Regions from separate parts of the Gilliamella sp. B3817 genome, predicted to be linked through region 1. Evidence: riboswitches for the same ligand, from Rfam matches in the RefSeq annotation. Region 1 holds a riboswitch; the other holds the start of a gene.

Region 1 (10,544 bases):
AAGAGGATATTAAACTATTTGCGGATCTAGGACTTAAATGTCTTCGTACTTCGATTGCTTGGACAAGAATTTTCCCTAAAGGCGATGAACTACAACCTAATGAAGAGGGATTACGGTTTTACGATGCGGTATTTGATGAATTAATTGCCAACGGAATTGAACCGGTCATTACCCTATCCCATTTTGAAATTCCTTTGCATATTGCTCGTGAATATGGAGGATTCCGTAATCGTAAAACGGTTGAGTTTTTTGAACGATTTGCGATCACCTGCTTTGAGCGTTATAAAAACAAAGTTAAATACTGGATGACATTTAACGAAATTAACAATCAAATGGATACGAGTAATCCTATTTTCTTTTGGACTAATTCTGGTGTACAAGTCAAAGCAGGCGAAAATCCGCAAGAAGTCCTTTACCAAGTTGCTCATTACGAACTCTTAGCCAGTGCTAAAGCCGTGATCGCGGGTAAAAAAATCAACCCCGATTTTCAAATTGGCTGTATGATTTCTCATGTACCAATCTATCCATACTCATGTAATCCTGAAGATATGATGGCTTCAGAAATTGCAATGCATCAACGATTCTTCTTCCCTGATGTTCATGTCCGAGGTTATTACCCTGCTTATGCATTAAAAGAGTTTGAGCGTGAAGGTTATAAACTTGATATTACGCAAGAAGATTTAGCATGTTTGAAACAAGGCACAGTTGATTACATTGGGTTTAGTTATTACATGTCTACTGTCGTTAAAGCCGATGTCAAAAATGATAACCGTGACAATATCGTCAATGGTGCTTTACCAAATGCGGTTGAAAATCCTTATATTAAAAGCAGTGACTGGGGATGGCCAATTGACCCTGAAGGCTTACGCTATACATTAAACCGTTTATATGATCGCTATCAATTGCCGTTATTTATTGTAGAAAATGGTTTCGGGGCAATTGATCAACTCGAAAATAGTCATCAAATACATGACCAACCTCGAATTGAATATCTCGGTGCACATATCAAAGCAATGTTAACAGCAATGGACTATGACGGGGTCGATGTTATTGGGTATACCGCATGGGGAATTATAGATGTTGTATCCTTTACTACTGGCGAAATGAAAAAACGTTATGGTGTGATCTATGTTGATCGTGATAACGAAGGTAATGGTAGCATGAAACGGTATAAGAAGGATTCCTTTGATTGGTATAAACAAGTCATTCAGACCAACGGTGAAAACTTAAAATAACGACTTAGTTAAGCCAAACTCATTTATGGGGATTTTGTGATATTTCAATCATCCCCATAAATTCAGCTTAACACCTTAGTGCTTTAAATAGCTAAAAAGGGAAGATTAACTGTTTGTCTAATTGTGGATCAATAAGGGTAACATGAAAGCCAATTAACCTAACCCCCCTATCATTTCGTCGTTCTTGCCAAACTTTGTACGCTTGTTCAATCAAATCTTGTTTATCCAACTTTGCCCAGACATGTTCTTGTGTCGTGAGTTGAAAATCATCAAATTTAAATTTTACCCCTTGTCGGGCAATCGATAAATCTGTTCTGACTTTACTTAATCGTTTTTCTAACTCATCATAAAGTGGATCGAGTTGCAGTAAACAGTCATCCCAAGTATGAATATCATCAACCAAAGTACGTTCAACCCCCACTGATTTACGTTGCCTGTCATTACAGACTTCACGCTCATCAATGCCTTGACATCTTTCATAAAGCACTCGACCAAACTTACCAAATTGATTAAGTAATTTGGTTAAATCATACTTCACCACATCTCGACAAGTAAATAACCCTAGTTCAGCCAGTTTTTTTTCGGTGACTTTCCCCACCCCCGGAATCTTTTTAAGAGGGAGTTGCTGTATGAACGAATCAACTTCGTCAGGTGTAATCACATACTGACCGTTAGGCTTGTTCATATCTGAAGCAATTTTAGCTAAAAATTTAAGTGGCGCAACACCAGCTGACGCAGTTAAACCCAGTTCATTAAATATAGCTTGGCGAATGTCTTTGGCAATTAATGTTGCCGAACCATGGCAAAGTTGACAATCAGTCACATCTAAATAAGCTTCATCAAGTGATAAGGCCTCGATTGCTTGGGTATAACGCTGAAAAATTTGATGAATCTGGTTTGAAACTTCTTTATAAACAGCATGTCTACCCGGAATAACTTTAAGATTTGGACACAGTTTTACCGCTTGTGCCATTGACATAGCACTATGAATACCAAATTGTCGAGCAAGATAATTGGCTGTTGCAACAACACCTCTTTTTCGTGGGTCACCCCCAACAGCAATGGGGATATTACGGTATCGAGGGTTGTCCCGCATCTCAACTGCCGCATAAAAACAATCCATGTCAACATGAATGATTTTTCGCATAATCTGAATGATAGTATCTAAAATATAACTGTATAAATATACAATACCATACCTTAAATGCTTGTGCAATCAGGATATCAATTACTTAACCAATTTATCAAAATCCACTAAACCTTTTTTATCATAGGGATCGCCAATCCAACGTATTGATGGTTTAAAGTTAGGATTAACTAAACTTTTTTCAGGCTGATATAAATTGTAACGTAAGCCTGCTAAATCAGACCAAGTATGAATTAAATCTTGTGAGCTAAATTTGCGATCAACGTAAGCTTGATAATCATTAGGATGTGTTTTCAACCAACTTGGTGATTGCCAAAGTATAAAGGGAATGGTATACATCGGTTTGGTTGGTGCTTTTTCATTTCGTCCTAAGACATCATACGGTGGTGTTTGATAAACCTCTTCACCATGATCGGAAAAATACAACATAAAACCGTTATCATGGCTCTGTTTAAAAGTATTAAACAATGTCGTTATTACATAATCATTATAGCTAATTGCATTATCATAGCTGTTGTAGACTTTGGCGTTATCATCGCCAATATTGAATGGAATGCCTGTCTTATCTTGAAAAACATTATATTCACTACTTTTCGGATAACGAAATTCATATTTCATATGCGTACCAAGTAAATGAATAACGATAAATTTCTTTTTAGCGGGATCGGTTAACACCTCTTTAAAAGGCTGAATCACAGCATCATCATATTGTCTGGCACTTTGGTTACGATCGTTATTCATATAATATTGTTTATCTGTTTGCTTAGAAAACATGGTTAACATCGTATTTCGTTTAGTCATTGTTTGTTGATTGGTAATCCAAAATGTTTTATACCCTGCTTGTTTCATAAGATGAATGAGTGAAGGTTGTGTTAAGTATAAATCAGGATGCCGCTCATCGGCGAAAGTCAGGGCTTGTTCTAAAATTTCGATCGTATATGGTCTGGATGAGACAACATCGTTGAAAACCAATAAATTTGGATTTTCTTTTTTAAATTGTTCAATCATCGGGGTGGTATTGCGGTTATAACCATAAATCCCCATTCTTGTACGGGTAGTCGATTCCCCAATGATTAAGACTAATGTTCTTGGTGTCTCTCCATTACTATCTGTTAAATTTTCTAATGAAGGCAAAGATTGCAAATTATTCAAAATATTTTCCATATTAGAAAGTTGTGAACGGTATGCAATATAGCTGCTCATTAATTGCCAAGGTACTGTCGTTTCCATACGGCTTAATAAATGTGCTCCCGCTTTCTCAAAGGAAGTTTTTTTTACCATTACACTGATTGCTAGTGGCATCAAAGCATAAATAGCAATCAATAGTGAAACCATCCACTTAGTTTTATTTTGAACATAAACCGGTTTGACTTGTTTCCAAAGAAATAGAGCCACTAAAATATAGACGACTAATACGGCAATCAATTTAAAACTTAAGTATTGCTGAATATATTCATTAGATTCATTGAAATTTGATTCAGCCATTATAAAAAAAACACTTTGTGAAAACTCCTGCCGATAAATCACAAAATAAGCTAACGAAATTAAAGACAATCCGCCAACTATAATCCCATAAATGGCTGCAATTTTACGAGTATGATTCGGAAAAAATAACACCGGTATGAGCCAAATTAAGCTATAAATAATAGAATCTCTTAACCCAATAAAATTAGAGTGTCCCGACAGAGAAATATAGAGTTGCAAAGCGGATGAAAAATAGGTAAAAAATAATATAATCAAAAATAACGAGGAAAAACTAAATTTCTGATCTTCTTTCAAATTTTGCATAAATATCAATAACGAATCATGATGAATAAGTTTTTATAAGATACATTGGGTAGATTAATAAAACCTTAAGCACTCACATTCGATATTGAAACTAACAAAAGCCAACGGTAATCATTAATGCTATGAAAGCAATATGAAGCATATTTTCAATGAATATACTGCTTAGCTAAAGATTAATTTTAGCGGATTAAATCGACTTCAAGCCTAATAGCTGAGCAACATGTTGATGTTCTGAACAGGTTAACTTTTTGGGTGAATGATTAAAAATAATCTGCCCTTCATCGACAACTAAACATCGTGAAAAATAATACAATGATTCATCCAGATAATGGGACACCATCATTAATGTTAATTCAAATTCTTCACAGATTTGGTTAACTAATTCAAGCATTTCAAAACGTAATGATTGATCCAGCGCTGAAAAAGGCTCATCTAAAAGTAAAATCGGACGATGTTGAATTAGACACCGCGCTAAAGCAACCCGTTGACGTTGACCACCCGATAATTGTTCAGGGTAACGTTGATTAAATCCTGTTAATCCAACTTTTTCTAAAATATCATCAATAATTTGCATTTGTGAAATATTCAGCTTTAAAGAAGGTTTTAATCCTAAAGCGATATTATCTTGAACCGTTAAATGGTCAAACAAATTATTATGTTGAAACAACATAGATACTGGGCGTTTTCCGGGAGTGACATTCGTCATATCTTGATCATCGAGTATTATTTTTCCTGAATCAGGTGAAATAAAACCGGCGATTAAACTCAATAATGAACTTTTACCCGCACCACTTGGCCCAACAATGACGACCCGTTCTTTTGCGGCAATACCAAAATTAAAAAACATTTTAAAATTATCATAATGATAATTAATATGATTGAGTGTGATCATCATCCACCAAAACCAATAAACTAAAAGAGATAATTAATAATATTGCCGCTGTGACACTACCATCTTGATAATGATAATGTGATAGCTGCTCATAGAGGTAATAAGGCAATGTGATGACTGACTGCCCACCAAATAGTGCGATAATGCCAAAATCCCCTAAAGATAAGATAGCCGAAAAAACAAAACTTTTTAACATTAATTTGTTTAATGCTTTATATTCAATCAAATAAAAATGGTTAACCCCGTCAATGCAAAGGGATTGGCTTAATAGCCAATAACGCTTAGTGACATCGAACATGGGGGTAGCCAGACTTTTAATGACAAAAGGTAATGCCATTAAAGCATTACACAATATTAATAAAATGCAGATAAACCAAGTATTACCTGCATACTGATAAAATAATATAAACAGTCCTGACGCTAAAATCATGCTGGGAATCGCTAAAATTAACGAACTGGCTAACATTAATCGATTACTCCACGTTACCTTTTGATAAATGAGCAATCGACTATTTGTCCAAAGAATAAATAGTGCCATTAACAGGGTTACGATGGCTGACCCCAATGCAATGAAAAGTGAAAACAGTGTTGCATGTTGAAAGGTTGGCGTAAACAGTGACAAACGGAAAAAATAAACACCATCAATCACGATATTTATCAAAGGAAGTAAAATAAATAATCCCCCTATAATAATCACGATTGAACTTAGCAAGGCAGCCAATCCAGAAACAGGAAAACGGTAGTTTTGCTTTATAAAGCGCATTGTGACTTGTTTATTATTATTAAACTTTTGCATTATTCCCATAAAACCTACGCAACAAAGCAATTGCAATAAGGAAAGCAAAACCGCTTGAATAAAATCAAAATCACGAATGGATTGATAAATTGCTACTTCAATGGTGGTATATTTGGGGCCACCGCCTAAAGCCAATACAATCGCAAAACTTGAAAAACAGAGCATAAAAATCAGCGAAGCCATAGGCAATATTTGCCGACGAAGATGTGGCCATTCAACCAATCGAAAAAAAGTGTAACCAGAAAAATTCAATTGAGCGGCTAGCTGTTTCTGTTCAACAGGCACACTCATCAGCGTACGGTAAAATAGACAACAAGCATAAGGAAAATTCAAAAATACGTGTGCTAATAAAATTCCTTGTAATCCATAAATTGACCATGAAAATGGCAAGCCGATATATCCAACAAAGATTGACAGTAATCCCTGTTGCCCATAAACGGATAAAAGCCCTGTCACAACAACTAGTGCAGGTAAAATAAACGTCACCGGCATTATTCGCAACAATAGACCTTTACCCCAAAACTCAACCATGGATAAAGCTTTTGCCATTAATATAGCCAAGAAAATAGAAAGACATGTTGATAGTGTGGCTTGATAGACAGTTATCCACAAAATATGTAATAAATAGCTGTCAATATAACTGTTTATCTCACCTGAAGTTATTGCGTAATAACCAATGGATAATAAAGCACTACCCAGTACAACCATTATGCTACTGGCGGCAAGAATACCCGGTATTAACGTTCTAAAATTCAACATGTTAATGTCTATAATTACTTACTGATCGCTGATTGCCACTCACGAATCCAAGCTTTTTGTCCTTTTTCAACTTGCTCAGATCCAAATTCTAACGCCTTAGTGACAGGCTTTATTTGCTGATAAGCCTCAGGTAATGTCGTTTGAATAATCGGGTACATCACATTCTTTTCAGCAATCTGACGTTGTACTTCAGGTAAGAGTAAATACTGTAAAAACTGACGTGCTAACTCGGGTTGCTGACTGTATTTGATTATACCTGCTACTTCAACCTGACGGTAATGTCCTTCATCAAAAATGGCTGCCTCATAGCGATGATCATTTTTCATAATATGAGCAATCGGCGATGTACTGTAGCTTAAAACAAAATCAGCTTCGCCTTTCAAAAACATACCATAAGATTCACTCCAGCCTTTGGTGACGGTTACCGTATTTTTAGCAATCTTTTTCCATACATTGGCAGCATCATCGCCATAGATATTTTTGATCCAAAACAGTAGACCTAGTCCTGGCGTACTGGTTCTTGGGTCTTGATAAATAATTCGCCAATTGGCTTTATTATCAACAAGTTGTTGCATACTATGGGGAGGATTTTTGATTTTATCTTTGTTATAAATAAAAGCAAAATAACCATAATCATAAGGAAGAAAATCATTATCCCACCAATCAGTGTTAAGATTATCAGGTTTAATGATTTGATGAGGAATAACAATATTGGCTAACTTAGCTTGCTGTAAAATGTTATTGTCTAAGCCTAAAATAACATCGGCATTGGTCTTTTTCCCTTCGAGCCGGATCCGATTTAAAATTGATACACCATCCCCTAACGAAATGATATCCAACTGACAATCACACTCCGCTTCAAAACCTTGCTTAATGGCCTCACCTGGGCCCCACTCAGACATAAAAGAATTGTAACTATAAACGGTTAAAGTTGGCTTAGCATTGGCGGTATCAATCAAGAAAAAAGCTGAAAAAACAAAAAACAAAAGAAGATTCTTACGAAACATTTTGCCTCCAAAATAGTAAATAAAAGACAAAAGGTTTGAGCAGACACAATAACTCAAATCCCTCCGCTGGCATGATCCAGTTCAGGTTCGACGGGTTATGTTAACCAACATTCTCAGCCATTTGGGCACCCCGTTGAGAACGATAAATAGTTTAGTGTTTACCTCATTAATTGTAAACAGTTGTAATTGCGATAGCATGAATAATAACAAGCAAGTTTAATCACTGTTAAGGTAAAAAGGTAACGAATTAATGCTCCAAAATTAGATAATTTTAAAGCGATTTTAATTGTCTCTTATTATGATTATTACCTAAGTTTAATCACTGTTTAACGGATTGAGTATTCAAGAAATTCAAATAAAAATAAGTTATTAATTAAAAAAATAGTAGATGTTACTCAATTGCTTTGTATATAATAAAAACGTCAGTTATTTGATTTTTATTAAAGGATTAATTATGTCTCAATCTTTCAAGAGCCCTCGCTGGATGCGTGATTTAAATCGCTATCTAAATTCAAAACCTCAATTCGTTTTATCCGGAAACATTCATGATCGACAACAATCGAAAATTGATACTGAAACCATCATTTCCGAAACATTAGTCTTGTCGATTTATCGAATATTAAAAAATGCAAAATTTAATCACGTCTTATTGTGGAATTCAGCTGTTGGATTCGAAGAAATTCAAACACCAGACTTACCCGCAATTAAAAGCGATACGTTGTTTAAACGCCTAAGATTAAATGCTGTTCCCAAAAAAGATTCCGCAAAAATAAATCATTTAAGTAACACGTTAGATCAACTAGTCAGCTATGATCAACAGCCTGTTGCGTTGATAATTGATTATGAATCACATTTGTCTAAAAATCGTCATAATATGAGTTTTAGTGAGCATCAACTTTTTGCGCGTTCTTTAGCACTTTCACAACTTGAATACCCAAAACCTAAAGGTTCAAACGATCGGTTATTTATAAATACCATTATTTGGCTAGTTGAAAAAGAAAGTAATTTACCCGATTGGTTACTCATTAATAACCCTAAGATTCGTCATATTCCTGTGACAGCATCCAGTTAAGCAATCCGTAAAAATATAAATGATGAATAACTAGAGTAGCTCGTTTTTTAAAAGATCATCGCACAAAGCCAGTTTACTTAAGAGGTCATAATGAATTTAAAATAGATTGATATTGATTTAATATAGATAAATTAAAAACCAATAAGAGTTTTCGGGCTTTTTTTGAATTGTATATTTAACAAAATAATAGATGCCATTTGCTAACCCAAATCGGGCTAAAATGCGTGTTTTCTATCGACTGTATTAAAATTAATCTTTATAAATAATCATTGTCATTCTACAATTCAATATAAATAAAAATGATAAAAATAACATCAACATTGAGTTGAATATAAGGAATACAAAATGGAGTTAGAGCGTCACTGTGGTCATTGCCAAACTGAACGATTCGATAATGAAATGCTAAGTAAGCAAATGATCGATGATAAAACATATCATTATGACCTATTATCCGTTTCATTCAAAAATTCTATTGATACAAAACCATTAAAAAAATTTCAATTGATTAGTGAAACTATGCCTATTAAAGAGCATAAATCTAAACTAGGGTTATGGCAATTATCTATACGCGCCAATAATGTTCGCTTACGTGCATCAAATTTACAAATCAAATTGGATGAAAACCGACTAAAAACACTTCAATTAGCCTGTTCTAAAAACCAATTAATGGCAATGTGGACTAAACGCTCATCTTTCTTTCCTGATGCCAATAATCTTGGATTATTATCATTAATGGAACGTAACAATATTAGTGAAGATGATCTAATCATTTTACTCAGTGCACAAGAAGATCAATTTAAAACGGCAAATAACGTCATCAATGAATGTAAACAATTAGCCAATGATTATGATATTGATATATTAAGCGATGAAGAGTTAGCAAATTATTTTAAGCAACCTAGATTAAGACTATATCAACTATTGGATGAGCGAATAGAAGGATTTGCCGAACTGGGTCATGAAGAGCTCAATCAGTGGACACAACAGTATCGTTTTGAAAAACGTATACCATTTTGTCGGCTCTTGGTTTTATTGAGCATTCCTAATGAACATTGGATTAAACCGCCGTTAAAAAAATACTCATCTCGAATTATCGATTTCTTTCATAAAAAAGTATCAATGAGTATCTTGCAAGGCCCGTTAGTTAGGATGAACCTAGGTCGTTTTACACCACGTATTGATCTTAACTTATTAGGAACCGCATCTTTACCGTCAAATAAACTACTTGATCATATTCTTGCTCGACAACCTCGTCAGCAACAAATCGATATTAAAGCCGTATTCGAAACGAATGAACTTCTTGAAATTAAATTACGCAACTTATTTCGGGCAACCACTATTTATCAACGGGATACGGGCATTGACAGTCTTTATATGGGCTTTCCTTTTTTAGTTTATCAAGAAACCAGTGGCAATCGGTTACCCAGAATAGCACCATTATTACTTTGGCCCATAAAAATGAATGACGATATAGCATCAATGAAACGACTTACACTCGCCTTTGATCGTCAACGAGAAGAAATAAGAATCAATCCCGCACTTAAAGGGATTTTGGGCAAAACACTTTTTAATCAATGGAAACATGTTTTTGATGACTTATTATTACGTTCAACGTTAAATACCCTTGAGGTTATGAATGAATTAAAGTCGTTAGGACAAATTTTGTCGAGTCAAATCGATGATTTACCAACATCCTTTGAACCAGAAAAAGGTAAAATCTACTTTGCTTGTTCCGCTGTGTTATTTGATGCCAACTTTATAGGACAATCAATTGGTGAAGAACTTAGTCAATTAAAAAAACTCGACTACGACAACACAGCACTTGAAACCGCACTAAAACTGAAATCC
Region 2 (10,544 bases), on a different contig from region 1:
AAAAATTGTCGTATCGGGTATTGGAAAATCGGGACATATCGGAAAAAAAATTTCTGCTTCTTTAGCCAGTACTGGTAGCCCTTCTTTTTTTATGCATCCCTCCGAAGCGCTACATGGCGATTTAGGAATGGTAAGCGAAAATGATGTAGCAATACTAATTTCTTATTCGGGACGAGCAAAAGAGTTTAATTTTATACTCCCTATACTTGCTTCGATGAAAGTACCGGTGATTGCCATAACTGGCGGTTTAGACTCACCCTTAGCTAAAGCGGCTCAAGCCGTAATTGATATATCGATCGAAAAAGAAGCGTGTCCTATGGGGCTAGCACCTACTTCGAGTTCGACAAATACATTATTAATGGGTGATGCGCTGGTCATAGCCGTCATGCGAGCCCGAGGTTTTAATGAAGAAGATTTTGCTCGTTCACATCCGGCAGGCAGTTTGGGTGCGAAATTACTTAATCAAGTAAAAGATGTCATGAGAACGGGAGATTTAATTCCAAAAGTTCCCCATACTGCAACAGTACTTGAAGCTATGCTTGAACTCAGCCGTACAGGTGTGGGATTAGTTGCAATATGTCAGGATAATAATAAAATTATTGGCGTATTTACTGACGGGGATTTGCGTCGATTATTATTAAAAAATGGCACATTACAAGACAGTATTGAAGCTGTGATGACAAGTCCTGGTTATAGAATACCCGCAAGTTGGAAAGCAACAGAAGCTTTAAAATCATTTAATTATCACAATATTACTGCTGCACCAGTTGTGAATAACGAAGGTGAATTAGTCGGTGCATTAAATATTCACGATTTGCATCAAGCAGGAATTAGCTAAAACTATTAATAAATACCTATTGCAAAAAGGGGCTTTCTATTGAGATAATTACCAACCTAAATTTTTGTCGTTAGACGGAGATACAAGAAAAGTTACACAATTAACTGCTTGTGAAACGAAAGATCACGGTCAGTTAATATTGTGTTGTAAATTTTAACCAAAATTAATAGATGATGAAACTACAATGGCAGAAAAGCGAAATATTTTTCTAATTGGCCCAATGGGGGCAGGAAAAAGCACAATAGGTCGACAAATTGCACAACAGTTAGGCATGGAGTTTTTTGACTCTGATCAAGAGATCGAAAAACGAACGGGTGCCGATATTGCTTGGATTTTTGACTTAGAGGGTGAAGACGGATTCCGCGCCAGAGAAGAAAAAGTCATTAATGAATTGACTGAAAAACAAGGTGTAGTACTCGCGACAGGCGGTGGATCGGTTCTATCAAAAGAGACACGTAATCGTTTATCTGCTCGTGGGATAGTGGTCTATCTTGAAACAACCATTGAAAAACAGATGGCAAGAACTCAAAAAGACAAACGGCGTCCATTATTACAAGGAGGAAATACCCCTCGAGAACTCTATGAAGAGCTTGCTGATGAACGTGAACCACTTTATCAAGAAATTGCTGATATCACTATTAAGACAGATGAACAAAGTGCTAAAGGTGTAGCTGGTTATATCATCGATAAAATAGAGCAAATTTAAGCTACTTATTATCAAGATAATGACTGATACTGAAATAGTAATAGTGTAGATGTCAAGTTAAGGAGTAAATATGCGTGTAGATAAAGATGACCGTTATATATCAGAAAAAGCGAATAAAGACTCTACAACTTCATTCAAATTACCAAGTTTTCTTAATTATTTTTCCAAGAAAAAATTAATTATTCTTGGTTCTGCTATGGTAATCTTTTTCTTAACGCTAAGTTTTGTGATATTAAGTTCTTCAACAGAAAATGAACCTACATCATTGACGTCGCCTGACGTCAATGGTTATTCATCAACACATATTGAAAACAGCAACAACGCTCAATCTTTAACTGATGAGTTAAACGCATCAAGTAACACACAAACTACCGATTCAAGTTTATTGCCCAACTCTACAACTGCTTCAAGATCGAATCAATCATTAGACAGTCAAGAGCCACTAACCAGTAATAGTAATATTGTGGATGAATCAAGGAAAGCTCGTAATCAATCAAATGATTCGACTATAAAAAAACCAACAACATCGTCCCTTTCTGAGAAAAATGGAGCGAATAGTCATAATACTATTTCAAGTCATAACGGAAACAGGAATAAAAACAATACTATTTATATTAAAGATGATGAATACACTATTCAACTTAGTGCTTCATCATCTATTGAAAACTTAAAAAAATTTGTTGAAAAAAATAATATTACTCATTACCAAATTTACGAAACTAAACGTAATAACAGTAAATGGTTTATTTTGATTAAAGGTATATATAAATCATCAGATGAAGCCAAAAAGGCTATAAAATCTTTACCTAGTGCTTTACAAAAGGATAATCCATGGGTCAAATCTGGTGCATCTGTGAATAAAGAAAAAGCTGAAAAATAAAGGATATGGTTCATTTATCCTACCAAAGACAAAATAGGAGTATCCTTTGAAAAAACAACGAGCCTTTTTAAAATGGGCTGGAGGAAAATATGAGCTTGTGGACACCATTAGGCAGTATCTACCAGAAGGAGATCAACTGATTGAACCTTTTGTTGGTGCAGGTTCGGTCTTCTTAAATACCAATTATAAAAGCTACCTTTTAGCTGATATTAACCATGATTTAATTGAATTATTCAATTTATTGAAATCAAAACCAAATGAGTTTATTAATGATCTAAAAATATTTTTCCAACCTCAGAACAATAAGCCTGAGGCATTTTATCAACTACGAGACGTATTTAATTATAGTAAAGATCAGTATTTACGATCGTTATTATTTATTTACTTAAATCGTCATTGCTATAACGGTCTATGTCGTTATAACAACAGTGGACTTTTTAATGTGCCATTTGGTCGCTATAAAACAATCTATTTTCCTGAGAAAGAGCTAAACTTTTTTGCAAAAAAAGCACAAAATGCGGAATTTATCTGTGCCCCATACCAAGAGGTCATGAAAAAAGCAAAGAAAAATTCTGTGATATACTGTGATCCGCCCTATTTATCGCCAAATGATTCGGCTGGATTTACGGCATATTATTCAAATAATTTTGGCTATGAAGAACATAAAAAACTCTCTAAATTAGCCGAAAAAATGGCTTATAAAAACAATATTCCAGTGCTTGTATCCAATCATGATACTGATTATACAAGAACGTTATATAGTAAAGCTCGCCACCTTTATCGAGCTGAAATGCGACGCTCAATAAGCTGTGATGGTGAAGGTCGAAAAAAAATTGATGAAATATTAGCGCTATACAAATAATCCTAAAAACATTTGAGTATTGGCTTGTATGATTAGAGGTATGTTATGAAAGAGTTTATTATTGCACCGTCAATACTTTCAGCAAATTTTGCTTGTTTAGGTGAAGAAACCCAAAAAGTGATTGAAGCAGGGGCTGATGTAATTCATTTCGATGTCATGGACAATCACTTTGTGCCTAATTTGACAATGGGGTCAATGTTTTGCCAAGCACTACGTGACTACGGAATAAAAGCCCCAATCGATGTCCATTTAATGGCATCCCCTGTCGAAGAACTTATTGTCTCTTTTGCAAAAGCTGGAGCTAGCAATATCTCTATTCATCCCGAAGCAACGATTCATCTTGACCGAACGTTGCAACTTATCAAAGATCATGGTTGTACCGCTGGTTTAGTTTTTAATCCGGCTACTCCGTTAGATCATTTAGATTATGTAATGGATAAAATTGATATTGTGTTATTAATGGGAGTTAATCCTGGTTTTGGTGGGCAATCTTTTATCCCGTCAACATTAAAAAAATTACGACAAGTTAAACAACGTATTATTGAATCAGGTCAAAATATACGACTTGAAATAGATGGGGGCGTCAAAGTCGACAATATTGCAGAAATAGCCCAAGCAGGCGCTGATATGTTTGTTGCAGGGTCTGCCATATTTGGTCAGCCTGATTATAAATCAGTTATTGATGCCATGCGAAAAGCATTAGCAGGAGTAAACTATGCCTAAACTGGATGACATTCAAGCAATAGCATTTGATCTGGATGGCACACTCGTTGATAGTGTACCCGGACTTGCATTAGCAATTCAGCAAATGCTTGCCGACTTACAATTACCTACTGTTAGCAAAGATCAAGTTAAAAATTGGGTAGGTAATGGCATCGATGTTATGTTAGAACGTACCTTTAAAGCAATCGATATTACCCCAACAGCAGAATTGTTTAGTCAAGCTAAAAATTGCTTTAATCAGCATTATGATAAAGTTATCGATGCAGAAACAAAACTCTTTCCACATGTTAAAGAGACCTTAAAAGTGCTTTATGATAATCATTATCCATTAGCACTTGTTACCAATAAACCTGCACAATTTTTACCTGCTTTATTAGAATCATTAGGCATTAAAGAATATTTCAAACTGGTGCTAGGTGGCGGTGATGTTATCAAGCTAAAACCTCATCCTGCCCCACTTTATCAGGTTATGGCAACGTTTGGGCTCTTTTGCGATCAATTACTATTTGTTGGTGACTCGAAAAATGATATTACCGCAGCAAAGAATGCTAACTGCCATACTGTTGCGTTAAGTTACGGTTACAACTATGGTGTATCCATAGCGACCAGCGACCCCGATTTTTTGTTTGACGATTTCAAAGATATATTAACCTTGTTACCACTGCCTAAAGCTGAGGCAAAAAAATAAGAATGAATAGATTAGGAATAAATTATGAGTAAACCGATTGTATTTAGTGGCGCTCAGCCATCAGGGGAATTAACACTTGGCAACTATTTGGGTGCCTTAAAAAATTGGGTCGCTTTACAACAAGAATACGATTGCGTTTATTGTATTGTAAATCAACATGCTATCACAGTACGCCAAGATCCACAGAAGCTACGCAAAGCAACACTGGATACCATGGCGCTTTATTTAGCATGTGGCATTGATCCTCAAAAAAGCACTATATTTGTACAATCTCATGTACCTGCTCATGCTGAATTAGGGTGGGCATTAAACTGTTACACTTATTTTGGTGAACTCAGTCGCATGACACAATTTAAGGACAAATCATCACGACATGCTGAAAACATTAATGCAGGGCTTTTTGATTATCCTGTATTAATGGCAGCTGACATTTTATTATATCAAGCTAATTTAGTACCGGTGGGTGACGATCAAAAACAACATCTCGAACTATCACGTGATATTGCAATGCGCTTTAATGCCCTGTATGGTGACATTTTTACTGTTCCTGAACCTTTTATCCCTAAAGTTGGTGCAAGAGTGATGTCTTTACAAGACCCAACGAAAAAAATGTCTAAATCTGATGAAAATCGAAACAATGTGATTGGCTTACTTGAAAATCCTAAAGACATCGAGAAAAAAATCAAACGAGCGATGACCGATTCTGATGAACCGCCTGTTGTACGTTATGATTTAAAAAATAAAGCTGGTGTATCAAATTTATTAGATATATTAACTGGCGTAACAGGAAAACCAGTCACCGAACTTGAAAAAGAGTTTGAGGGTAAAATGTATGGACATCTTAAAACGGAAGTGGCGACTCAAGTGATTGATATGATAAGTCACTTACAAGCACAATATCACCAATATCGTGATAATGAAGATTACCTCTATTCAATCATGAAAGAAGGCGCTGAAAAAGCTCGAACTAAAGCGGATATCACATTGAAAAAGGTCTATGACGCTATCGGTTTTGTATAGTCTGAAATCAAAAAAACATGATTATTATTAACACTAAACAGTATTAATTAGCTTTGATATAGGCATTGATTATCCTAATGACAATCAATCCGATGAAAGCCATTTAATTAAAATAGGTTAGTTATGAAGATTATCATTCTTGGGGCAGGACAAACAGGCAGTGCGCTTGCAGAATATCTTGTTACTGAAAAACAAAACGATGTCACTGTTGTCGATGAAGATCATGATAAATTGCAATCTTTGCAAGAACGCTTTGATTTACAAGTTATTTGTGGAAAATCATCTTATCCACAAGTATTAGAGAGTGCTGGCGCGGAATCGGCTGATATGCTTGTTGCCGTTACCAACTCTGATGAAATCAACATGATGGCATGTCAAATAGGGCATGTCATGTTTAATATTCCGCAAAAAGTGGCGCGTATCCGCGCACCGGAATACAATGATGAAAGATATCCTTTTTTCAATAAAGAGTGTATCAATATCGACCATATCATTGCACCAGAAAACCTTATTACCAACCACATCAGTCATTTAGTTCAATATCCAGGCGCATTACAATTTGCCTCATTCAACGATACCCGTGTATGTCTAGTCGCTGTTATGGCATATTATGGTGGCGCGCTAGTTGGCAGTGAGCTATCAGAGCTTAAAGAACATCTTCCGCATGTTGAAGCCAGAGTCGTTGCTATCTACCGTAAAAATCGCTTTATTCGTCCACTGGGTTCTACCTTAATTGAAGCTGGCGATATGGTGTATTTTATTACTCCGCCTACCAATATCAAAGCCGTGACCAGTGAGCTACAACGTTTAGAAAAACCCTATAAACGAATTATCATTAGTGGCGGTGGCGGCATTGCACTTGTACTGGCTAAGCGCTTAGAAAATGATTATCAAGTCAAACTAATTGAACGCAATGCTGAACGAGCAGAACTCATTGCTGAACAGTTACTTAATACCACGGTATTACATGGCGAATCATCAGACCAAGAATTGCTATCCCAAGAACAGATTGAACTGACAGATCTTTTTATTGCGGTAACCGGCGATGATGAATCCAATATTATGTCATCGATGCTAGCGAAAAGAATGGGCGCTAAAAAAGTCATCGTCTTAATTCAAAAACAAGCTTATCTTGAACTCATTAATGACAGTGTGATTGATATTGCTATTTCACCCCAACACGCCACTATTTCTGAACTTTTAAGTCATGTCAGACAAACAGGCATCGTCAAAGTTGTATCACTACGACAAGGCGAATCTGAAATTGTGGAAATCGTTGCGCATGGTGATAAAGAAAATTCAAAACTGGTCGGAAAAAACATCAATGGATTAAAGCTACCGTCTGGGGCAACAATCGGCGCAGTTGTACGTGATGAAGATGTTATTATTATCAACACGGATTTAACGATTGAAGAGAATGATCACCTGATTATTTTCTTGCCGGATAGAAGAGCGATTACCGATATCGAAAAATTGTTACAATAACATTTAAATCGAAATTTTCTATTATACAAACTTGTTAAAAGCCAATAGGCAGTTCATAATATAAGCATAATTTTGACTCGGGGTGTTTTTTATTCATTAAAAAACTGAGAGTTTACCCGTTGAACCTGATCTGGATAACACCAGCGTAGGGAAGTCTAGCCATTCAACTTTACAATAGGCAAATTCTTCCCGATAAATCAAATAAGGAATGAACATGTCAGTAACCACATCGCTTCAAATCACACAAGTTACACCTTTTATTAATCTTGTCAAAACGCAACGCCCATTAGTTCATTGTATAACAAATGATGTTGTACAAAATTTTACTGCTAATGTCCTACTTGCTATTGGAGCTTCACCAGCAATGATTATTGCTGAACAAGAAGTGGCTGAATTTGTTAAAATTGCTAATAGTTTACTGATTAACATCGGTACAATTAATCACAATACCGCCAAAAGTATGCTACTTGCAGCAAGCCAAGCTCAACAAAGCCAAACTCCATGGGTACTTGATCCTGTTGCCGTTGGTTCGGCACTTGCTTATCGTACCGAAATTGCGTATCAATTATTATCATTTAAACCCACCGTTATTCGTGGCAATGCTTCGGAAATCTTAGCGCTTAGCGGTCAACTTGCATCATCAAAAGGCCCGGACAGTCAAGACTCGACAAAATCCGCTTTACAATATGCAAAACAATTGGCACAAGATTACCAGACTATCATCGCCATGACTGGTGACATTGATTATATTACTGATGGTCATACGACTTACGCTATAGCAGGCGGTGATATTGCTTTAACCAAAATTACCGGAACAGGCTGTTCCTTATCTGCTATGGTTGCAGCGTTTATTGTAAATTCAACCGATCCACTTTTAGCCACAGCAGCCGCTTGCTTTATGATGAAAAAAGCTGGAGAAAAGGCAAATAAACAGCTTGGATTAGGCAGTTTTGCCGTATCGTTATTAGATCAATTATCACTATTTTATTCATCATACTAATAGGGACGTAGCATGCAGAAAAAGTTGGATCTTACTCTCTATTTAGTGCTCGATCCGACACTATGTGGGGGAATTAGTGGCATGGTAGACACCACCAAAATTGCCGTTGCCAACGGTGTAACCGCCGTACAATTACGATCAGAACAAGAATTGACAGGCAAAGATTGGTATAAAGCTGCTGTAGCCTTGAAAGAAGCACTCAGTCAGACATCGGTTCCCCTATTGATTAATGATCATGTGGATATTGCTTTAGCTGTCGATGCAGATGGTGTGCATGTTGGTCAAAATGATTTGCCCGTTGATGTAGCTCGCCGATTGATCGGTAAAAATAAATGGTTAGGGCTATCTGTTTCGAATCAGCAACAACTTGAAACCGTGCCTTGGCAAAACGTCGATTATATTGGAATTGGTCCTGTCTATCCGACCTCGACCAAGAAAGATGCATCCTCGGCACTTGGTATTGAGCAGTTAACTCAATTAGTCAAAACCAAACATTGCCCTGCTGTTGCCATTGGTGGTATCGACGTAACAAAAGTTACAGAAATAATACAAACAGGAATTGAAGGCGTTGCAGTCGTATCGGCTATTTGTGGTCAATCCAATATTGAACAAGCAACCACCTTACTAATCAATAAAATAAATCAAGCTAGATAGGAAGCAACATCATGACAATTACAGCCCTAACTATTGCTGGTTCAGATCCCAGTGGGGGAGCTGGCATCCAAGCCGATCTCAAAACGTTTTCGGCACTCGGTGCGTATGGCATGTCTGTCATTACCGCGTTAACCGCACAAAGCACCCAAGGTGTTAATGCGGTATTTGGAATTCCGCCTGAATTTATCGAAGCAGAATTTAACACCTTATATCAAGATATTCACATTGATAGTGTGAAGATTGGTATGCTAATGAATAAAGAAATTGTCACAACTGTCTATCAGTTATTAAAAAATCATCCTATACCATCGATTGTACTTGATACTGTTATGATCGCTAAAGGGGGACATGCACTTTTAAAACCCGATGCCATTACCGCCATTCGAGAACAATTATTGCCATTAGCAACAATTATTACACCTAACTTACCCGAAGCCGCAGCACTTTTAGATTGTGATGAAGCGAAAAATGAAGATGAGATGCTAAAACAAGGGCAAGATTTACTTAAACTAGGTTGTAAAGCGGTACTAATGAAGGGCGGGCACTTAGCCAGTCAAGAAAGTCCCGATTATTTAATCACCTCAGACCAAACAATCCGAATGACATCGCAAAGAATTCAAACAAAAAATACGCACGGTACAGGTTGTACCTTATCAGCCGCTATTGCGACTTTATTGCCTAAAAACAGCTTAGCACACGCGGTTAAACAGGCGAAAGAATATCTACACGGCGCCATACGCCATGCTGATGATTTAAATATTGGTAAAGGGATTGGACCAACACATCACTTTTATCGTTGGTGGTGATTCAAAAACACAATTGACGCATATTTGCGAACACTCTCTTCAAATTTTTCAAAATATGAGTGATTAAAAGAGGATGTAAAGTAGATTTTGGACGTTTTAAACGTGTTAATGAAAACAGATAAATAAAAAAACTAACGTCCAAATTTGTTTGCTTTAATATAGGTTAATTAATATGAAATACCTACAAATTCATACCCAGCTTCATTGATAGCCACTATAGCGGCTTCTTGTGAAATGGTCCCGCCTTCGATATCAACTTCATGTTTAGCCAAATCAATCTTTACTTTCGCTTTTGGCTCAATATCGTTAATCGCTTTAGTAATCGTATTAACACAGTGCTGACAACTCATATTATCGACAATTAATTTCATAGTTGACCTCTCTTTTCAATTAAATCTTATCAGAATTCGGATCGCCCAAATTAGCGTAGGCTTTATAATTGTGTTCGATCCATTGACCCGCATTATTACTCGTTTGATAATAATCAAGCCCAGTAATTTTCATCATACTTTGTGGGAAACAAAAAAGATTGCGTACAGTAAAAAATGAAGCTAAATTTTTTGAAACGTCCACAATATTGTTTGTAAAAAGCATGCTTCAGTTACAAAGCCACAATGACATTATTTCTTTTATCATACACAATTTTTTATTCTGATAAAACTGGCTCTGACATATTATCATTTTGCGTATAAGGTATTGCCTTTAGCATATCGAATTATTGCGTGAATGTTGCGAATTTTTTTGTTCGACGTTGTCATCGCAATACTTTTTAAAACTAGAATTTGTCAGGCATCTCTTTTATCGTTTCGATTTACTCATTTACGTGATTCACTTTAGCTTTAAATAAACTGGAATTTATAGGACACAAATAAAAACATCTCA

The links. Region 1 has a riboswitch for thiamine pyrophosphate ahead of thiB (thiamine ABC transporter substrate binding subunit). Riboswitches for the same ligand answer to the same signal wherever they lie in the genome.
Region 2: linked by a shared signal. The riboswitch ahead of thiM (hydroxyethylthiazole kinase) and the one ahead of thiB (thiamine ABC transporter substrate binding subunit) in region 1 are both predicted to bind thiamine pyrophosphate.

The regions. Positions count from the first base shown of each region.
Region 1 is NZ_JAFNNV010000010.1:64,667-75,210, reverse strand. Features, by position in the region: gene J3U36_RS10350 (6-phospho-beta-glucosidase) at 1-1,235, shown strand, start outside; gene dinB (DNA polymerase IV) at 1,327-2,382, opposite strand; gene cptA (phosphoethanolamine transferase CptA) at 2,464-4,170, opposite strand; gene thiQ (thiamine ABC transporter ATP-binding protein) at 4,358-5,017, opposite strand; gene thiP (thiamine/thiamine pyrophosphate ABC transporter permease) at 5,040-6,617, opposite strand; gene thiB (thiamine ABC transporter substrate binding subunit) at 6,632-7,624, opposite strand; TPP riboswitch at 7,665-7,767, opposite strand; gene J3U36_RS10320 (hypothetical protein) at 8,079-8,696, shown strand; gene J3U36_RS10315 (AAA domain-containing protein) at 9,042-10,544, shown strand, end outside.
Region 2 is NZ_JAFNNV010000001.1:291,701-302,244, forward strand. Features, by position in the region: gene gutQ (arabinose-5-phosphate isomerase GutQ) at 1-838, shown strand, start outside; gene aroK (shikimate kinase AroK) at 1,023-1,544, shown strand; gene J3U36_RS01285 (SPOR domain-containing protein) at 1,615-2,424, shown strand; gene J3U36_RS01290 (Dam family site-specific DNA-(adenine-N6)-methyltransferase) at 2,471-3,286, shown strand; gene rpe (ribulose-phosphate 3-epimerase) at 3,332-4,009, shown strand; gene J3U36_RS01300 (phosphoglycolate phosphatase) at 4,002-4,697, shown strand; gene trpS (tryptophan--tRNA ligase) at 4,722-5,717, shown strand; gene trkA (Trk system potassium transporter TrkA) at 5,841-7,202, shown strand; TPP riboswitch at 7,271-7,371, shown strand; gene thiM (hydroxyethylthiazole kinase) at 7,417-8,202, shown strand; gene thiE (thiamine phosphate synthase) at 8,215-8,856, shown strand; gene thiD (bifunctional hydroxymethylpyrimidine kinase/phosphomethylpyrimidine kinase) at 8,865-9,662, shown strand; gene J3U36_RS01330 (heavy-metal-associated domain-containing protein) at 9,830-10,033, opposite strand.